2 linked regions of the Azoarcus olearius genome follow. The protein of the gene in region 1 binds, or shares a complex with, the protein of each later gene. Links are inferred from orthologs where the notes say so. Each region holds a gene or a part of one and is shown on either strand. Other genes may lie near its edges.

Region 1 (6,096 bases):
GCGCGCCAGCGGGTGCGGGGGCACCCGCCGCGCCCTGCCCGTTGCCGCGACTAAGTGCCGATTAACATTGACATTTCCTCGCCTCATCGCTAGAGTGCGCGATTCTTTGCAAAACCATCAACGGAGCAACACCATGTACGCGGTGATAAAAACCGGTGGCAAGCAGTATCGCGTGGCCGCCGGCGAAAAGATCAAGGTAGAACAGATACCGGCCGACGTGGGTTCCGAAATCACCATCGACCAGGTTCTCATGGTCGGCGAGGGCGAGTCGGTGAAGATCGGCACCCCGGTGGTTTCCGGCGCCGCCGTCAAGGCGACCGTGGTTTCCCACGGCCGTCACGACAAGGTCAAGATTTTCAAGATGCGCCGCCGCAAGCACTACCAGAAGCACCAGGGGCATCGTCAGAACTACACCGAGCTTCGCATCGAAGCGATCTCGGCGTAAGCAGGAGGTAGCGACATGGCACACAAAAAAGCTGGCGGTAGTTCCCGTAACGGCCGCGACTCGGAATCGAAACGACTCGGCGTCAAGCGCTACGGCGGCCAGTTCGTGCTCGCGGGCAACATCATCGTGCGCCAGCGCGGCACCGAATACCACCCGGGCGAAAACGTCGGCATCGGCAAGGACCACACCCTGTTCGCCCTCAAGGACGGCACGGTCAAGTTCCTGGTCAAGGGCGCCGCGAAGCGCCGCACCGTGGTGATCGAAGCCGCGCAGGAAGCTGCCGCCGCCTGATCCCCGCGTCGTGCAAGAAAAAGCCCTATCCTTGCGGTAGGGCTTTTTTGTTTATGCCCACAGGCAAACGAACATGAAATTCTTTGACGAAGCCCGCATCGAGGTCGTCGCCGGCGACGGCGGAAACGGCGCAGCCACCTTCCGCCGCGAAAAGTTCATTCCCCGTGGCGGCCCCGACGGGGGCGACGGCGGACGGGGCGGCAGCGTCTATGCAGTGGCCGACCGCAATCTGAACACGCTGGTCGAATACCGCTTCAAACGCAGCTTCCGCGCCGAACGCGGCGAGAACGGCGGCAGCAAGGACTGCTACGGCAAGGGTGGCGAGGACATCACGCTGCACTTCCCGGTGGGCACGGTGATCAGCGATCTCGACAGCGGCGAGCCGATCGCCGACCTCGACGTCGATGGCAAGCGCGTCCTGCTCGCGCAGGGCGGCCGCGGCGGGCTTGGCAATCTGCACTTCAAGTCCAGCGTGAACCGCGCCCCGCGCAAGCGCACGATGGGGCAGGAAGGCGAGCGCCGCAATCTGCACCTCGAACTGAAGGTGCTTGCCGACGTCGGCCTGCTCGGCATGCCGAACGCAGGCAAGTCGACGTTCATCCGCGCGGTGTCCGCGGCGCGGCCCAAGGTGGGCGATTACCCGTTCACGACCCTGCAGCCCAATCTCGGCGTCGTTCGTACCGACGAGAACCGCAGCTTCGTCATCGCCGACATCCCCGGCCTGATCGAGGGCGCGGCGGAGGGTGCCGGTCTCGGCCATCAGTTCCTGCGCCACCTGCAACGCACCCACGTGCTGCTGCACCTGGTGGACCTCGCGCCTTTCGACCCCGAAGTCGACCCGGTGCGTGACGCGCTCGCCATCGTCGAAGAACTGCGCAAGTACGACGAAAGCCTCTACAACAAGCCGCGCTGGCTGGTGCTGAACAAGCTCGACCTGCTCGAACCCGAAGACCGGGCGCCGCGCGTGGCGGCTTTCCTCGAAGCGTATGGCGAAGTCGAGCGCCACTTCGAGATATCGGCGTTGCAGGGTGAGGGCTGCCGCGGGCTGATCTTCGCGCTGCAGGACTTCCTCGACAGCGAACGGGCGAACATCCACGCCCAGCAGGCCGCCCGCGAGGCAGAAGAGCGCCAGCGGCTGGCTGCCGCGCAGTCCGCCCGTAGCGCCGCGGAGGCAGAAGCGCTGGAGGCCGATCTGGCCGAGGACGCGCTGGACGACGACGCCGACGGCGAGGACGCCGACCCGAACGCCCGCTGAACACCTGCGCCGAATCGACATCATGAGAGACAAGATCAAGAATGCGCGCCGGCTTATCGTGAAAGTCGGCAGCGCCCTCGTGACCAACAACGGCGCGGGGCTGGATCCTGCCGCACTCGACGACTGGGCGCGACAGATCGCCGCGCTGCGTGCGCGGGGTCGCGAGATCGTGCTGGTGTCCTCGGGCGCGATCGCCGCCGGCATGCAGCGCCTGGGGTGGGTCAAGCGGCCGCACGAGATGCACCGGCTGCAGGCCGCCGCCGCCGTGGGTCAGATGGGGCTTGTGGAGGCTTATGAAAAGGCGTTCTCGCGCCACGGCCTGCAGACTGCTCAGATCCTGCTCACCCACGAGGACCTCGCCGACCGCACGCGCTATCTGAATGCGCGCTCCACGCTCGTCACGCTGCTGGAATTGGGCGTCGTCCCGATCATCAACGAGAACGACACGGTCGTCACCGACGAGATCAAGTTCGGCGACAATGACACCCTCGGCGCCCTGGTCGCGAATCTGGTGGAAGCCGACACGCTGATCATCCTCACCGACCAGCGCGGCCTGTACACCGCCGACCCGAGGCGTGACCCGGATGCGACGCTGATCAGCGAGGGACGCGCTGAGGACAGGCAGTACGAAGCCATGGCGGGCGGCGCTGGCAGCGGCATCAGCAAGGGCGGCATGATCACCAAGATCCGCGCGGCGCAGCGTGCCGCCCGCAGCGGCGCGCACACCTGCATTGCCAGCGGGCGTGAAACCGACCCGCTGCTGCGTCTGGCCGACGGTGAAGCGGTGGGCACGCTGCTCTATGCCGACAGCACGCCGCTGCAGGCCCGCAAGCAGTGGCTGGCCGACCACCTGCAACTCGCGGGCAGCCTGATCGTCGATGCCGGCGCCGCGCGCGCACTCGACGACGGCCGTAGCCTGCTGCCGGTCGGCGTCGTCGAGGTGCAGGGCGAGTTCAAACGCGGGGCCGCGGTCGCCTGTCGCGACGAACACGGCACCGAACTCGCGCGCGGCCTGGTCAATTACAGCAGCGCGGAATGCCGTCGCATCCTGCGCCGCCCGACCAGCGAGATCGAGCAACTGCTCGGCTACATCGACGAGCCCGAACTCATCCATCGCGACAACCTGGTCGTCCGCTAGGCGGCCCAGGCACGCGGCGCCCGTCCGACGCCCTTCCTTCTGCTGCTGGCAGTCGGCAATTGCCCTGCTGCCGACATGCCATCTGGCATGCCGGCGCAGTACAATCCTTCCAAAACCGCCGCCCTGCCCGCCGTTGCCTGCATCCAGGGCAACGCCCCTCCCCTGGAAGGAAGCCGTCGTGAAGAAGTGCAGGAAGTGTCTTCTGCCCGAAGCAGTCCCCGGAGCCGACATCGACGCCAGCGGGGTCTGCGCCGCCTGCCGCGCGCCCTCCAGTCGCGCGCCAATCGCCACCGTCGCCGCAAACTTTCTCCCCGACCTCGAAGAAACGCTGCGCGCGGCACGCAACCATCAGGGCTCGGACTACGACTGCATCGTCCCGCTGAGCGGTGGCAAGGACAGTCTGTGGCTGCTGCACAAGCTGAAGGTGGAGTACGGATTGCGGGTGCTCGCCTACACCTGCAACATCGACCTGCCCGACGTCGCGTGGAACAACATCCGCCTGGCGCTGCGCAAGCTCAACATCGACCACCTCGTATTCACGCCCGCGCACGACTTCCTGACCAAGCTCTTCCGCTACCTGCTGTGTAATCAGGAGGCGCGCGGCGCGGTCTATTCGGTTTCGTACGTTTACGCTCCGCTGTTCGAAGGCGCGGCAATCCGGCTCGCGATCGAGAAGAACATTCCCCTCGTCCTCGCTGGCTATTCGCCAGGCCAGCCCGAGCCGGAACGCATGCTCTACGAGTTTTCCCCGGAGCTGATCCGGGCAGAAGACTGGACGCCACCGCATCTCAAGGAAAGCGGCGCGTTCTCGGCGCAGGAACTTTCAGCCTTCTACAACCCGGCCCGGCTTCCCGAGGGCACGCGTTTTCCGCGCTACCTGGCGCCTTACCATGCGTGGGAATACGATCAGGCGGAAGTCATCCGCAAAGTGGCCGAACTCGGGCTGGTCAAGCGCAGCGCCCACGCCAGCCCCATCGTCAGCAACTATCCGATCAACTGGCTGATGATGTATTCGGACCTCAAGCACTTCGGCTACAACCCCTACGCTCCGGAATTCGCCGCGCTGATCCGCGAAGGCAAGGCCAACCGCAACTACTGGCGCGTGATGGCGCCGGTGGTCGACTTCATGATCCGCAACAAGATCGGGCTGGGCAAGGAAGTCCGGCGCAGCATGGCATGGCTGGACCTGAAGGACGAAGACCTCCGCATCACGCTACCCCGCGGCGCCTACGATCCCCCGCTGGTGCAGGGCCGGATGCCGTGAGTGTTGCCACCCCGCCCCAGACGCTGCCCGGCCGGCTTCGCCAGCGCGTCTCCGCCACCCCGTCAGCGCCGGCGTTCCTGTTGCGCAACGCGGACGGCGACTGGCAGCCCGTGCCGTGGAGCGCGCTGCTGGAACGGGCCGAGCACCTTGCCACCCACTTCGTACGCCTTGGCGTCCGCCCGGGAGACCGCGTCGCGATCATGCTGCCGACTGGTCCCGACTGGGAGTGCTGCCAGTACGCGGCGCTTCTCGCCGGTGCCGCGGTGGTTGGCATCGACGCCCACGACGCGCCGCAGAACCTGCGCCACATCCTCGCAATCGCGAGCCCCGCGCTCGTGGTCGCACCCGACGCGGAACGGCTCGAACAACTCCGCTCGCTCCACCCGGGCGACTGGCACGCCATCGTGCAGGCGGAGGCTCCGTCCGACTCCGGCCTACCCTGCCTCTCACAGCTCACCACGCCATGCGAGGCCTTACTCCCGGAACCCGCTGCCGACGACATCGCGACCCTGGTCTTCACGTCGGGCAGCACCGGCAAACCCAAGGGCATTGCCTACAGCCACCGTCAGATACTGCTCGCCTGCGACACCATCCTCGACCGTTTCCCGGCAATCCGGGACGACGCACGGCTGGTGTGCTGGCTACCCCTGTCCAACCTCTTCCAGCGCATGATCAACTTCTGCGCACTCACCTGCGGCGCACGCTCCTACATGGTCGACAAGCCGGACCAGATCGCCCGCCTGCTGCCGGAAATCGAGCCGACGCTCTTCATCGGCGTGCCGCGCTTCTTCGAAAAGCTCTATGCCGGCATCAGGGCGGAACTCGCCCGGCAACCGCGGCTGGTGCGCCTGCTCGTCGCCGCCTCCTGGTCGGTCGGTGAACGGATTGCGCGTGCACGGCGCGCCGGCCGCGAACCGGCGCTCGCCTGGCGCATGCTGCAACCGCTGGCCGATGCGGTGCTGGTGCGCCTGCGGGCAGTCATGGGACGCAACCTGCAGTTCATGGTCAGCGGGTCGGCGCCCTTGCCGGGCTGGCTGATGGAGCGGTTCCATGCCCTCGGCTGGCTCGTGCTGGAAGCCTATGGCATCAGCGAGAACGTGATGCCAGTCGCGCTCAACACGCTCGACGCGTACCGCTTCGGGAGCGTCGGGCATCCGTTGCCGGGCAATGAAGTGAAGATCGCCGAGGATCGCGAGTTGCTCGTGCGTGGCGCGGGCGTGTTCTCGGGGTATGTCGGCGGCGACGGAAGCTCGCCCATCGACGCCGAGGGCTTCCTCCATACGGGTGACTACGCCCGACTCGATGAAGATGGATTCGTCTGGCTCGAAGGCCGGAAGAGCGAAGTCTTCAAGAGCTCGACCGGGCGGCGCATCGCCCCCGCCCCGATCGAAGCGGCGTTGAAGCAGATCGAGTATGTCGACCATGCCGTGCTTACCGGCAGTCAGCGACCCTATACCGTCGCCATCCTCGCGCTGCGCCCCGACCATCCATTGAGCAGTACCGTGCACGACCCCGCCGCCCAGCAACGCATCACCGCCGACGTCGCCGCCGCAGTCCGCGACTTCAACGAGTACCAGCGCCCGGGTGCCATCGTCGTCGCGGCAAAGCCGTTCACGATTGCCGACGGCGAATTGACCGCCAACCTCAAGATCCGCCGCAAGGCCATCGAGGAACGCTTTGCCGACGTGCTTGCGCAGGCGTAT
Region 2 (5,448 bases), 230 kb from region 1 along the record:
ACGCCTTCGTGTATGTCTATCGCGGTAGCGTGCAGGTGGCGGAAACCCGGGTGCCGGCGCAGCGCATGGCGATCCTGGCCAACGCCGCCGAACGCGACGGCGTGGTGCTGGAAGCGGTGGGCGGCGACGCGCGTGCGCTGCTGATCGCGGGCCGGCCGCTGAACGAGCCGATCGCGCAGTACGGTCCCTTCGTGATGAACACCGAGCAGGAGATCTATCAGGCACTGGCGGATTTCCGCGAGGGCCGGCTGGGCGAGGCGGCGTAACCCGCAGGCTGCGTCACCCTTGTCCTACGCGCAAAAGGCCGTTTGTCGCACACCCGACAAACGGCCTTTTCCAACTCCTTGAAACAACGCGATTTTACCCGTGGCACCCGGCTTGCTTTCCTTGCCATGAACCCAACGCCTGCAAGGAGCGCGTCATGCCGAAGCCAAAAAAACACGTCCTCGTCTGTGTCCAGGGCCGTCCGCCCGGCCATCCCCGCGGTTCCTGTCAGCAAAAGGGCTGTGGCGAGGTCCATCAGGCCTTCCTCGAAGCCTTTCAGGCGCGCAACCTGTGGAATGAATTCGCGGTGACCAACACCGGCTGCCTCGGCCCCTGCATGGCCGGCCCCAGCGTGCTGGTCTATCCCGACGCGGTCATGTACGGCGGCGTCACCGCGGCCGACGTGGGCACCATCATCGACGAGCACCTGATCGGCGGCACGCCGGTCGAGCGGCTGAAGGTTCCGGCCGAAATCTGGGGGTGATCATGGAACAGGGCACCGAACTGCTGCCGGGCGAGATCGTCCGCGCCGCCGAAGACATCTACAACGACGGCGGCGTGCCCGACGTGCCGGAGGGCGCGCTGCTCGCCGCCGAAGGCGCGCGCGGCGTCATCGTCAAGGTCGGCCACGTCGAGGCGATGCAGGACGTCGCGATCTACATCGTGCGTTTCCAGGGCGCAGATGAAGTGCTCGGTCCGCCGATCGGCTGCCTCCGCGAAGAACTGGTGCGCGAGGAGACCGCTCCGGCGGTCGCCAACTGAGCGCGATGCGGATCGCCGTCGCCACGCAGGACTTCAGCCGCGTCTCGGGGCACGCGGGCAAGGCGCGCGAATGGCTGGTGTACGACTGCCAGCCCGGCGCGCCGCTGCCGCAGCCCGAACAGGTGACGCTGGAGAAGTCGCAGCTGTTCCACTATTTCGACGACGTGGGGCCGCATCCGCTCGATGGTGTCGAGCTGATCGTCGCCGGCAGCGCGGGCGACGGCTTTCTGCGCCACATGAGCAAGCGCGGCGCCCAGGTGCTGCTGACCGGCGAGTCCGAGCCGGAGGTGGCCCTGCAGAAGCTGATCGCGGGCGAAACGCTGGCCGACACCCGCTTCGATCCCACCCGCGCGCTGTGCGCGCTGCGCGACCTGTTCTCGCGCCACTGATCACCGGCGCCGCCGTGCTCCGCGCGCGGCGGCCTCCGTTTTTCCGCGCCGGCTGCCTCCGGGCGGCCGGTTCCACAGGGGAAGCCGCATGCCACGCTCCGTCCTAGCCGATCACGAACTGGCCGCGTTGCTGGCCGACGACGTGCCCTGCGGCGATCTCACCACCGACGCGCTGCGCATCGGCCCGCAGCCGGCGCGGCTGAGCTTCATCGCGCGCCAGCCGATGACCGTGTGCGGGGTCGAGGAAGCCGTGCGGATGTTCGAACTCGCCGGCGCCGCGGTGAAGGCCGAACTCGCCTCCGGCGACGTGCTCAGCTTCCAGTCGCCCATCCTGACCGCCGAAGGCGATGCCGACGTGCTGCACCGGGTGTGGAAGACCGCCCAGGTGCTGGTCGAGTGGGCGAGCGGCATCGCCAGCAGCGCTTCCGCCATCGTCGAGGCCGCCCAGCACGACGGCCGCCGCGTGCCGGTGGCCTGCACCCGCAAGACCGTGCCGGGCACCAAGGCGCTGTCGGTCAAGGCGGTGCGCTGCGCCGGCGCCAGCATGCACCGCTTGGGCCTTTCGGAGACCCTGCTCGTGTTCCCCGAGCACCGGCTCTACCTGGATGAGGCCCCGGCGGTCACCATCGCCCGCCTGCGCGCGGCCGAAGCGGAAAAGCGCATCGTCGTCGAGGTGGGCTCGGTGGAGGAGGCGGTGGTGTGGACCGAGGCCGGCGCCGACGTGATCCAGCTGGAGAAATTCCCGCCCGAACGGGTAGCCGAATGCCGCGCCGCGATCGCCCACAGCCGGATGCGCCCCTTGCTGGCGGCCGCCGGCGGCATCAAGGCGGACAACGCCGGCGCCTACGTGGCGGCGGGGGCCGATGTGCTGGTGACGTCGGCGCCATTTACTGCGGCGCCGCGGGATGTGAAGGTGACGTTCTTGCGGGATTGAGGACGGCGAAACGCGCTTTTTTTCGGCGGCGAGGTGATGAGCGCCTCGCTCCCGCTCCTTCAAGGGGTGAGGACGCCGTTTCGGCTAGCATTGCTTGCCGCCTGCTGAACGACGGAGCGAAGCGAAGGCACCCGGGCGGGCCCAATTTGCTCCCTCCCCTTCAAGGGGAGGGCTGGGGTGGGGATGGGGTTAGGCATGGCGCTGAAGCCAACCCCATCCCCCTCCCAACCTCCCCCTTGAAGGGGGAGGGGAAAAACCTTCCAGGTGCGGAGTCTTCGCTTCGCCTCGCAAACAGGAAGGCATCAGGTTGTGCTCGCCGAAATCCTGCTCCGCGCCCTTGAAGGGGGAGCGGAAAAACCTCTCACCCCTCGCGCGCCAACGCCGCCAGCGCTGCCACCTGCGCCGTGATCGGCTCCGGCACCGCCTGCTCGCCCGCCAGCATCGCGCGGATGCAGGCCACGTTGTCTTCAATCGACGGGCTGTCGGGCAGGCCGGCCAGCGGCGGCGCGCCGCCTTCCTCACCCGGCACGCCGATGCTGGCGATGCCGTCGCGGAACACCTGCATTTCCGGCGTGCGCCGCGGATTGGCGTAGATCTCGCCTTCGGTGCCGCGCAGCAGCATCGCGCGGCCGCCGTCCTCGCGCAGGAATTCGCCCATGCGTTCGAGGTATTCCGGGTGCGTCACCGCCACCACGCGCACGCTGTAGCCGCGGCAGGGGTCGATCAGCTTGGCCATGATGTGGCCGCTGCCTCGCAGGCCGAAGCGGGTGCGCAGCGCGAGCAGTTCGGCCATGCCCGGCAGCATCTGCTCGACGCGCAGGCAGGCAAGGCGGCCGGCGGCGAGTTGCGCGGACGCGGCGGCGGCATCGGCGGCAGGATGGATGTCGAGCGCGGCGAGCAGTTCGAACGGGCTGACGCGGGCTTCGAAGTCATGCCGGCCCTGGATCAGCACCGGCACCCCTTCCCGCGCCAGCAACAGCGCGACCAGCGGCATCAAATTGGGCTGGCGGCGCGCGCCGTTGTAGGTGGGCAGCACCACGCAGCGCGGGCCGGGCGGAACGGTCACCTGGGCGGTGCGGGCGTCCATCGCGCGCTTGAAGCCGAGCAATTCGGCGAGCGATTCGCTCTTGACCCGCAGCGCGATCAGGATGGCGCCGAGTTCGAGGTCCGGCACGCGGCCGTCGAGTATGTCGCCGAACAGGCTTTCCGCCTGGGCAACGTCCAGCGGCCGCGCGCCCTTGGCGCCACGGGCGATTTCCTTGATGATTGGGGCGTAGCTCATGCCGGCATTATCCGCGCCTGAGCAGCGCGCTGGAACCCGCGGCCGCCGCCTTTTTCTCCCTTTCCCTGTTTCTCCCGGAGCCCACGATTATGGAAGTCGGATTCATCGGACTCGGCCTGATGGGCCGCCCCATGGTGTTGAACCTGCTGAAGGCCGGCCACACGGTGCACGTGTGGAGCCGCCGGCGCGAATCCATGGTGCCGCTGCTCGAAGCCGGCGCCGGCGACTGTGCGAGCGCCGCCGAGGTGGCGAGCCGCGCCGCGGTGACCTTCAGCATGGTGGCCGATGCCCCCGACGTCGAACAGGTGACGCTGGGCGAGGGCGGCGTCGCCAGCGCGGCGCGTGCGGGGCATATCCATGTGGATATGAGCACGATCGCCCCTGCCGCTGCGCAGGCGATCGCCGCGCGGCTGGCCGAGCGCGGCGTCACCCTGCTGGATGCGCCGGTGTCCGGTGGTGAGGTTGGCGCGATCGCCGGCAGCCTCACCATCATGGTCGGCGGCGACGCCGCGGCCTTCGACACGGTCAAGCCGGCGTTCGAGGCGATGGGCAAGTCGATCAACCGCATCGGCGACTCCGGCGCCGGGCAGGTCGCCAAGGCCTGCAACCAGATCCTCACCGGCGTCGGCGTGGCGGCGGTGGCCGAGGCGCTCAACTTCGCCACCCGCAGCGGCGTCGATGCCACCAAGGTGCGCGAGGCCCTGCTCGGCGGCTTTGCCTACTCGCGCATCCTTGAAAACCACGGCCAGCGCATGCTCGACCGCAACTTCCGCCCCGGCTTCAAGGCCTGGATGCATCAGAAGGACATGCGCATCGTGATGGAAGAGGCTCACCGCCTGGGTCTGGCGCTGCCGTCCTCGGCGGCCACCGCGCAGATGTTCAACGCGATGGTCGGCAGCGGCCTCGGTGAGGACGATTCGATCGCGATGCTGAAGCTGCTCGAACGCATGAGCGGGGGCGCGGGCGAATGAAGGTCGGCTTCGTCGGCCTCGGCGTGATGGGCGTGCCGATGGCCGGCCATCTGCTCAAGGCCGGTCATCAGGTGGCGATCTGGGCGCGGCGGCCCGATGCGGCGCAGGCACTGATTGCCGACGGCACGCTCGCCGGCGCCGAGCTGTGCGCCACGCCGGCGGCGCTGGCGGCGCGCAGCGAGGTCGTGATCAGCATCATCACCGCCAGCGCCGACGTCGAGGCGCTGGCTTTCGGCGACGACGGACTGGCGGCCGGTTTCGCGCCCGGCGCAATCCATGTAGACATGAGCACGATCGCGCCGACCACCGCGCGCGCACTCGCCGCGCGCTATGCGCAGCAGGGCGTGGGCTGGGTGGATGCGCCGGTGTCCGGCGGCGGCACGGGCGCGCGCGAGGCGACGCTGGCGATCATGGCCGGCGGGGAGGCAGAAACCCTGGCTCGCGTGCGGCCGCTGTTCGAGGTGCTGGGCCGCACCGTGGTGCACATCGGCCCGGCCGGGGCGGGGCAGGTGGCCAAGGCCTGCAACCAGATGATCATGGTGGCCGCGATCCAGGCGAGCGCCGAGGCGATGCACCTGGCCAACGCCCACGGCGTCGACCTGGCGGCGGTGCAGCGCGCCTTGATGGGCGGTTCCGCGGCTTCGCGCGTGATGGAGGTGATGGGCGGGCGCATGGTGGCGCGCGACTTCGGCGCCGGCATCGAGGCCCGCCTGCATCACAAGGATTTCGCCATCCTGATGGGCGAGGCGGTGGGGCTCGGGGTGCCGCTGCCGGTGGCTGCGCAGGTGTGGCAGCAGCTGAATGCGCTGATGGCCTCGGGCATGGGGCGCGACGACACCAGCAGCC

The links. Proteins that work in one complex are often made in the same cells at the same time.
Region 2: the proteins of cgtA (region 1) and ybiB are in contact, whole or in part, in a crystal structure (PDB 8BFT), measured with the Escherichia coli proteins. The link is inferred for Azoarcus olearius from one-to-one orthologs.

What each region holds. Positions count from the first base shown.
Region 1 is NZ_CP016210.1:3,552,981-3,559,076, forward strand. The notes cover bases 1-2,900. They hold cgtA (Obg family GTPase CgtA), read left to right. Parts: upstream 1-809; coding sequence 810-1,991; downstream 1,992-2,900. Other genes in these bases: rplU (50S ribosomal protein L21), read left to right, coding at 134-445; rpmA (50S ribosomal protein L27), read left to right, coding at 461-736; proB (glutamate 5-kinase), read left to right, coding at 2,014-2,900. Also shown: more of proB, read left to right, coding at 2,901-3,129; dqs_RS16285 (adenine nucleotide alpha hydrolase family protein), read left to right, coding at 3,308-4,393; dqs_RS16290 (AMP-dependent synthetase/ligase), read left to right, coding at 4,390-6,096. UniProt on the Escherichia coli protein: An essential GTPase which binds GTP, GDP and possibly (p)ppGpp with moderate affinity, with high nucleotide exchange rates and a fairly low GTP hydrolysis rate.
Region 2 is NZ_CP016210.1:3,785,167-3,790,614, reverse strand. What follows is about bases 1,672-4,659. They hold ybiB (DNA-binding protein YbiB), read right to left. Parts: upstream 3,632-4,659; coding sequence 2,711-3,631; downstream 1,672-2,710. Other genes in these bases: dqs_RS17260 (NAD(P)-dependent oxidoreductase), read left to right, coding at 4,599-4,659; dqs_RS17265 (NAD(P)-dependent oxidoreductase), read left to right, coding at 3,721-4,602; modD (ModD protein), read left to right, coding at 1,672-2,349. Outside these bases: dqs_RS17295 (pirin family protein), read left to right, coding at 1-266; dqs_RS17290 ((2Fe-2S) ferredoxin domain-containing protein), read left to right, coding at 422-748; dqs_RS17285 (nitrogen fixation protein NifZ), read left to right, coding at 751-1,026; dqs_RS17280 (NifB/NifX family molybdenum-iron cluster-binding protein), read left to right, coding at 1,032-1,415; more of modD, read left to right, coding at 1,504-1,671; more of dqs_RS17260, read left to right, coding at 4,660-5,448.